Regions from separate parts of the Paenibacillus sp. NPDC056722 genome, predicted to be linked through region 2. Evidence: riboswitches for the same ligand, from Rfam matches in the RefSeq annotation. Region 2 holds a riboswitch; the other holds the start of a gene.

Region 1 (4,391 bases), on a different contig from region 2:
AATTAACATACAAAATTGTCCTTAATTACCGTTGACCCTATAGCTGAGGAAGACTTAGGGTACAAAAATGCCGTTAATTGCACATCGGTAATAATTTCTGAGCTTTGTGTGTTACTTTAATGCGTTCTATGTAAGCAGCTTTTTTAATCTCCTGAAGTTCTGCGAAGCCGCAACTGCTGAATCAGAAGCGCTAATGCTGAAAAAACCTCCGGTTCCGCGCATGTGCGCGAAGCTGGAGGTTTATTACAGTATCACCGGTTAATCATCTTAAAACACCAAAAATATTGCTTATACAAGCATCTTTTTTGTCGACGTACGATCATTGCTTCTAGTCTTTTCAGCTCTTCTAGCGTATTAGTCCTTCTTGCTGCTCTAATTATTTCTTATGTATAAGTTTACCTCTCTTGCTATTTGATTAAATGTTCTGTAGTCTTCTGAAAAACTATAGATCGGCCATGATAAATCAAAGTTTCCAACGACTACTGTCATCGCTTCAACAAAATAGATATTATAAAAGCATTCTTCTCGAGCTATCTGTTTTATAATATCCATCAATTCATCACTTTCTTCTATTTTGAAAATGTTCTCATGGCTATCCCGTCCTCCAATAATTGGACATCTCTTAACAAATATCCGGCCTGGGATGCTTTGTACACATCGCCGAAAGTAATTTTCAAATTTATTTTCATTCCTGCTAATAAGCTCCGAGCTTAATATCGATGCCGCTTCCTCTTCAGATAGGCGCTTAGCGTGTACATCTAATAATCCTATATATCTAAAAATAGAACCAGGATTGCCATACTCTTCAACATCCAATCTTCCGAATAAATCAAGGATATTTAACATTTCCGCTTCAGATGCTCTTTGCACTTTATTACTCCTTTTGAAGGTCAAACACCTCTTATTCCCTCTAAACATTTGTTACATTTATTACTGTTTTTGTTCTCTTATAGTACGTTATTTCAATATCTTTATCCTTCTCAAGTTCTCTCATTTGTCTGCTAGTTATATTAAACTTTTTTACCCTACCATTTGATATTTTTAAAACAACTTTATTACCATTTACAGTGGTCAATCGACCTTGTAATGTTATAATGTCCTGCTTCGCTAAATCTAAGATTATCACAACCGCAAGAAACACAAACATTGGTATGGGTAGGGACACTAAAGTTAACACCCAAGCTGGGCCCTCTTGCACAATATTTAGCAACAACTGTATCGATGAAGTTATGATAAACACTATCGAGATAAACAAAAATACTTTTAAAGTTGACTTCGCAGTCCTTTCTTTCATCTTGACGCTCCTTTCATTACAGCGTTGTTATCAGACACGACTAACAGTTTAAAGAGAGCCGGAAATATCTTCGTCTTCTGATCCTTCACCTAGTGGTAATGATGCTTTAAGTAATTCGCCTTGGCTATCCAATTGACGCAAAAATGCATTCACAGTATCAACATCTATCCTTTGCACTATTATCATGTGTCCTATATGAATCCCTGGTAATTCTGGTGCTGCTAGTCTAGCAAAATGCTGCTTTAATTTTTCCGGTGTCGTAATGATGCACCAACGTTTTACCCGATCATTAAATGTTAATGTAATTTCAATGAACTCCAATGTTTCAACATCATCATCGAATTTCCATTCAGTCAATATAAGCACTTCTTCGTCAGTAAAATTAAAGTAATACTTGCTGATCCAAACGCTTCTTCCGTGGTCTCCGACGATTCTAATTTTTTCTTCTTTTTCGGCTAGTATTTCATATTTCTTCCCCTTGGTTAGCGCATGTTCATAATTTCCGATACTGCTACAGATTGCTTTGTCTAGTTCCAATGAGATCACCCTAGTTGAATGAATTTAATATGCCCTGCTATTTACAATACTATAAAATATGGTATATTTATAACCGAATTATGAAACTTGATAGCGATAAAAGTATTTTTTCACTAGGGGAGCCTGAATTGGCTGAGACGAAAGCGGTAAGCTTCGGACCCTTGGAACCTGATCTGGATCATACCAGCGGAGGGAAGTGGAACTGAAATTCGGGTATTGCATGGCACTTCTTTTTGCAAACTTAAATTTTAGGCCCCTTTATTTCCGCCGGGAGATGAAGGGGTCTTTTTATCGTGCTAAGGAGGTTACGCGGATTACGGAAATCATCTCTGTACACAATTTATCCTACGCCTATGCCAAATCCGCAGATGCACCGGTGCTGTCAGATATATCCTTAGCGGTTCACCAAGGTGAGTTCGTTTCTGTTGTTGGAACCAGCGGATGCGGAAAAAGCACGCTTTTCAAAATTATCGCCGGATTGCTGGAGCCGAGCAGCGGGGATCTGCGTCTTCACGGAATTTCCGCAACCGCCAAGCGGTTGGGCCAGGTCGCTTATATGCCTCAGCAGGATCTGCTGCTACCCTGGAGGACGGTTCTGGAGAATTGCCTGCTTCCTTGGGAAATCAAGCGGAGCCGTAGCAAAGCCGAGGTTACTAGTCAGGTAATTGAATTGCTGGAGCGTTTAGGTCTGGCCGGTATTGAAAACTCGTTCCCCGATGAACTATCAGGCGGAATGCGGCAGCGGGTAGCTTTTCTCCGAACGCTCATTACGGGGGGCGACCTGTTGCTGCTAGACGAACCTTTTGGGGCACTCGATCACATGACCAAACGGGAAATGCATAGCTGGTTGCTGGAGATTTTGGATGAGCTGGACAAGACAATTCTCTTCATTACGCATGATCTGGAGGAGGCTGTGCTGCTTAGTGACCGCATCTATCTCTTACCTGGACGCGCTGGAGGAAGTGTAGAGGAAATACTCGTGGATCTCCCTAGGCCCCGGCATAGCAAAATGAATTATGAACCGCGGTTTATAGAGCTGCGGGCTGAACTGGAGCGCAAATTGTATGATAACCCGGCTGTTTAGAAAAAACTTGCAGAATTACGCACCTTTCCTTGTTCTGCTGCTGTTTATTCTCGGTCTATGGGAGATGCTGGCGCGGATAGGAGTCCTTCCACCTTTCATTCTCCCAGGGCCTCTGTCGATAGGAACCGCTCTGGTTGAAAACAGTAAAATATTGTTCGGGCTGCATTTGCCCGCTACGTTGCAAGAGGTACTGCTTGGTTACGCCTTGTCCGTTACCTGTGGCACCTTGCTGGGACTTGGCATGCACGCGTGGCGTCCGCTGGAAAAGGCACTTTATCCCTTTATTATCATCAGCCAGACTATTCCGCTCATCGCGCTTTCTCCTGTCTTTATTATGTGGTTCGGATACACGCTGTGGAGCAAGGTGGCTGTGGTATTCCTGACTGCCTTTTTCCCAGTCGTGGTTGGCGCTTATGATGGGCTACAGCAGAAGAATCACGCTTATGAGGACCTGCTCCGCACCATGGGCGCCAGCACCCGCCAAATCCTGCTCAAGACACGGATTCCGCTGGCTCTGCCCTCTTACTTCTCCGGCCTCAAGCTGTCGATGGTCTACTGCGTGATCGGGGCAACGATTGGCGAATGGCTAGGCGGCAGCAAGGGACTTGGATATTTTAGCCGCAGGATGGCAGGGAATTTGCAAAGCAAAGAAATGTTTGCCGCAGTGGTCCTGCTGTCCGCGATGGGCGTTGGCTTATTTCTGATTATCGCTATGATCGAAAAGATTATTTTCAAGAAAAGAGGATTTCACAAATGATTACAAGACATCACAGATTCAAAAAAATTGTTCCGCTGCTGTTGCTTGCAATGACAGTGTTGCTTGCGAGTGGTTGCGGCGAAGCAGCAAAGTCTGGAAGCTCAGGAAGCCAAACCGGAGAAGCGTCCGGCAAGCCGCATAAGCTTACGTTGATGCTGGACTGGTATCCGAATGCAGTTCATTCCTTCCTTTACGCCGCTCAGGAGAACGGGTATTTTGCCGAAGAGGGGCTTGATGTGGACATTCAAATGCCTGCTGACAGCAATGATGCGTTGAAGCTCGTAGCTGCCAACAAGATTGATCTCGCGCTGAGTTACCAGCCACAGGTGCTGATGGCACGCGGGGAACAGATCCCTGTCCTCTCCATTGCGGCGATTGTTAGACATCCCTTGAACCATCTGATGGTTCCAGCCGATTCCGCTGTGAAGACGCCTGCTGACCTGGCTGGCAAAACCGTAGGCTATTCCTCCATCCCGCTCTATGAAGCCATGGTGAAAACGATGGTCCGTAGCAGCGGCGGTGATCCAGAATCCTTAAAGCTCGTGGATATTGGCTTCAACCTCGTTCCGGCCCTCTCCACAGGGCAGACTGATGCCATCATTGGAGGTTTTATCAATCATGAGCAGCTGATTCTGGAAAAAGAGGGACATCCAGTGACCTCCCTTAACCCAACGGATTATGGAGTTCCAGATTATTATGAGCTTGTACTGGTAGCCAGC
Region 2 (4,391 bases):
TGACAATGCTCAAGCTGCTTGTCCATATTCTCCTTGATCAGATGCATCGGCACATGGCCCGGACCCTCCACCATGACCTGAACATCATGCTTCCAAGCCAATGTCGTCAGTTCACCCAGCGTCTCCAGCTCCGCGAACTGGGCCTCGTCATTGGCATCAGCGATAGATCCCGGCCGCAGCCCGTCTCCCAGAGAGAAGGCGACATCATAGGCCTTCATAATTTCACAAATCTCCTCGAAATGCGTGTAAAGGAAGTTCTCTTGATGATGGGCCAGACACCAGGCCGCCATAATCGACCCGCCACGGGAGACAATACCCGTCATTCGTCCGGCTGTCAGGGGGATGTAACGAAGCAGCACCCCAGCATGAATTGTAAAATAATCCACACCCTGTTCCGCCTGCTCAATCAGCGTATCACGGTAAACTTCCCACGTCAGATCCTCTGCTTTTCCATTCACCTTTTCCAAAGCCTGATAGATCGGCACAGTACCGATCGGCACTGGAGAATTGCGGATAATCCATTCCCGGGTATGATGAATATTTTTGCCGGTAGAGAGATCCATAATGTTGTCAGCACCCCAGCGGGTGGCCCACCTCATTTTCTCCACTTCTTCCTCGATGGAAGAGGATACAGCAGAGTTCCCAATATTCGCGTTGATCTTCACAAGGAAGTTGCGCCCGATAATCATCGGCTCACTTTCCGGGTGATTAATATTAGCTGGAATAATGGCGCGTCCGCTCGCTACCTCATCCCTAACGAATTCAGGACTAACATTCTCCCGAATGGATATATACTCCATCTCAGAAGTGATGATACCTTTTCGCGCGTAGTGCAGCTGTGTAACATTCCGGCCAGCTTTTGCCCGAAGCGGGTGCCGTTGCAATCCCGGGAACGCCTCCACGGCCGATTTTCCCATCGCATGTCCGTTATCTTCTGGTTTAATAGTCCGTCCCTGATACCATTCGGCATCCCCACGCTGCTCAATCCATAACTTACGGTGAGGCAGCAGCCCCTGACGAATGTCGGTCTCAATCTCGCTGTCTGTATAAGGTCCGCTAGTATCATAGACACGTACAGGGACATTCTCCATTTCGCCGGCAATACCCTCGGTGCGGCTGAGCTCAATCTCCCGCATGGGTACCCGGATATCGGGATGTTGCCCTTCCACATACACCTTGCGACTACCCGGAAAAGCTGAAAGGTCCACCTTATCATACTCTCGTTTCTTGTCCTGCTCGTGTTCATGTGCCATCTTATGCATCCTCCTGTACTATGGGATATAAATAAGACAAGCGCCAAAAAAGCCGCTCCATGTGGAGCGGCTTTATCCATGAACAGCCAGCAAAAAGACATAGCTATACAGAAAAAAAGTCCCGTCTCCACTTTCCTACGCTGGTATGATCCAGATCAGGTTCAAGGGTCCGGGAATGCAATTTTCCCGTCTCAGCCCATTCAGGCTCCCCTAGTGGTTATCTTATTTAGTTAATATATAAGTTAACGGTATAATTGGAATTCGTCAACACCCGCTGCCGCCATAAGGCCGGATGTTTTGTGCTAAGAGCGGATAACCAGCCAGCAGACGGATAACGCCAAAAACCCTCTCCTGTCAGAGAGGGTTAGTTCCTGCATAAAACTATTTAGCCGATTGCCATTTGCTCTCCAGCCATTGGTCAAAATCGGCGCCTTTTTCACCTTCGTAAGCGTCGTAAATGTCGATTCTCATCTTCTTGAACTTCTCTTTGAAGTCCTCATATGAATGGTCTTTCGGCAGACTCTTCTTGATTCTCAGCAGAATCTTGGATAAGCCCTTAAATAGTTCAGGTTTGTTCTTGGACGGTTCCTGAACCTCTTCACCAAAAGCCACCAGCGCACGGTAAGCCGCCTCTTGTACGGTATATACAGGATCGTTCTCCACCAAACGCTTCAAAATATCAATAACCTGCTTATGCGGTGTAAGGCCAAGCTCCTCCACTGCCGCCAGGCGGGCTTTCCAATCCGCGGAACGACCCGCTTCCTTCTTTAACTGCTCATAATTTTCCGGCAGCTCTTGCTGCACTTCTTCGTTGTTCAAAAGTCACAATTCCCTTCTATAATCAATCTGTACCAATTCTACCGTACCGCTGTCCCCAATATCAATCTTTTGGACAAACAAATAATTATCCCGTCTTACCGTCCCCGGGCTCTTCCTTCCGCATACCAATGCGGGACCAATCTTTGAAAGTGATCATAGTCCTCGAACGCCATCCGGCAGCGCGCCTGCATCCCCTCAATATCAGCCGTTCCGAACGGAATCGCCCATTGGATTGAATAGAGCGAAGTATAGGCCACATACAAGGCGTGTCTGATCCAGAAATCCTCAGGGGGAGGCCCGCCGAAATAACCATCCAGCTTCCCTCGTGTAAAAGCAATACTACGCTCCCGGTCGAATGCTTGCAGCTTGTAAAATTCTTCAGCATAATCGCCGTTATCCCAGCGATTGAAGTCGATGACGCCAATCCGGCCCTCACTTGTGTAAATATGATTTCCGATATGGAAGTCGCCGTGCTGATACACTTTTTCCACTTGAGAAATCGCCCCGATATGCTCCCTGACAAAAGCAATCGCCATCACGTCACCTGCAACCCGGAAGGGGCAGTCCTTCTCATACTCCTGCACTCTCTGTAATATCTTGGCCTGCATTCTACTTTCCCAATCTGCCAGGTCACAGTTGTTCGGAATCGCATGAATCTGCTTGAGGATTCTTCCGGCTTCAACACCAAGTGCATACTGTTGTTCTTCTGCCAAAGACAGCAGGCAGTCCTCCAGCGGCTGGCCATACACCCAAGTCAAAAGCATATATGTACTGCGCTCCGCTCCTTCACCCCATGCGCCGAAATCTACTGCCCGCGACATGGGAAAGTCGAGCTTATTGACCATCCGAATCATTTCATACTCCGCTTGCTTCTGTGCATGATTCTTCCCGTCCGACACCCGCAGCAGAAGCTTGCGGCCGCCGGTGTCCTCGATATAATACTTTTTATCATTAGACCAGCCCTTGAGGACAGGCTCTATCTTCGTCCATGCGCTCGCGCCGGGAATACCCAACAACCGCTCCACCTGCATCCCTCCTGTATCTACGTAGGAAGATTCACCACAATATATTCTTTTTCCAGCAAGTCAAATCCCTGCTCCAGGCTAAATGTAGAGAGATCAATTACACGGTCATACTTCTTATTGCGCAGGTCACCCTCCTCGTCCGCCCAGCAGCTGTATAGCTCGAATACAGAACCAGGTACGCCAAAATCCTGCATCAGCTTGAACAATTCCCGGCAGCATTTAAGTGAGGCGTTCTCTGAATCTGGGCGAGTCTCCTGATCTGCTGGTTTTGCCGTGAAACTACCCCAATTCGGAGAGATTTTGTATATATAAGGGCTCTGAAAATGCTTGCGGATCTCCTCATTCCAGTAGCCCAGCGCTTCAATATATATACCCCCGGCATCTTCTTCCGTATCATATACGAGACAGTCCTCGTCCCGCAGATGGGACAGATCGAAAATTTCCTCCAGTGGAACCATGCCCTGTTGCTTAAGCTCCTCGCGCTTCGCTTGATATTCCGGGGAGGCTAACATTTCGCTGCGCGTTTTGGAAGACAGTACGCTTCCCCTCTCGCCGAGCGGCAGCTCCACCGGTGAGCCGATGTAATGGAATTGAGTCATGAGGTTCCTCCTGCCGTAAAAGTAAATACAGACAACGGTTTAACTTTTCCCATTTCAGCCCGTTCCTTCAACTGCCCGATTTGCGACAGCATCAGTTCCTTGAACTTTCCGGGAATCTCAGTGATCGCTGCAATCTCCTCAGGGTACATCTCCAAGGTCATAGCCACTTCCCACTCTCCATCCTGCAGGTCAGGGGAATACACCGAAGTCTCCTGTTCAACGTGCCAGCCAGCGCTTCGGGCGATCTCTTTCAGGTCCAGCGGAGAGAACAGCGTTCTCACATTGGACAGACTGCTCTGCTTGAAGGCTTCACACTGGGCCTGAATCATGACCGCGTTGTAATGGGCGAGCTGTTCAGGAATGGATACACGAATATCCCATTCGGCCAGACATAGCTTTTTGCCCCATGGTCTGATTTTGGACAGAGTCTTCCTTAATTGCTCAGCGGATTGAAAGTACCATGCACAATGGGCAAACACAATATAATCAAAGGCTCCTTCCGAAAAATCCACCTCCGGCGACAGAATATCTGTCTCAAATTGGATCTGGATCTGTCTCCCAAGCTCAGACGCCATGAGCCTGCTGCAAGCCTCGCCCAGGGTGAGCGGTGAGCCATAATCAGGGGAAGCAATATCTATCCCGTGAACACGTCCAGAAGCGCCAACGGTGTACGCCAGTGCCGCAGTCGTATCGCC

The links. Region 2 has a riboswitch for thiamine pyrophosphate ahead of thiC (phosphomethylpyrimidine synthase ThiC). Riboswitches for the same ligand answer to the same signal wherever they lie in the genome.
Region 1: linked by a shared signal. The riboswitch ahead of ACFRAM_RS12710 (ABC transporter ATP-binding protein) and the one ahead of thiC (phosphomethylpyrimidine synthase ThiC) in region 2 are both predicted to bind thiamine pyrophosphate.

The regions. Positions count from the first base shown of each region.
Region 1 is NZ_JBHTYV010000004.1:273,897-278,287, forward strand. It holds gene ACFRAM_RS12695 (hypothetical protein) at 373-870, opposite strand; gene ACFRAM_RS12700 (hypothetical protein) at 911-1,294, opposite strand; gene ACFRAM_RS12705 (hypothetical protein) at 1,343-1,831, opposite strand; TPP riboswitch at 1,937-2,043, shown strand; gene ACFRAM_RS12710 (ABC transporter ATP-binding protein) at 2,106-2,915, shown strand; gene ACFRAM_RS12715 (ABC transporter permease) at 2,896-3,672, shown strand; gene ACFRAM_RS12720 (ABC transporter substrate-binding protein) at 3,669-4,391, shown strand, end outside.
Region 2 is NZ_JBHTYV010000009.1:193,479-197,869, reverse strand. It holds gene thiC (phosphomethylpyrimidine synthase ThiC) at 1-1,253, opposite strand, end outside; TPP riboswitch at 1,369-1,475, opposite strand; gene ACFRAM_RS20900 (HEAT repeat domain-containing protein) at 1,635-2,072, opposite strand; gene ACFRAM_RS20895 (aminoglycoside phosphotransferase family protein) at 2,168-3,097, opposite strand; gene ACFRAM_RS20890 (hypothetical protein) at 3,115-3,696, opposite strand; gene ACFRAM_RS20885 (class I SAM-dependent methyltransferase) at 3,693-4,391, opposite strand, start outside.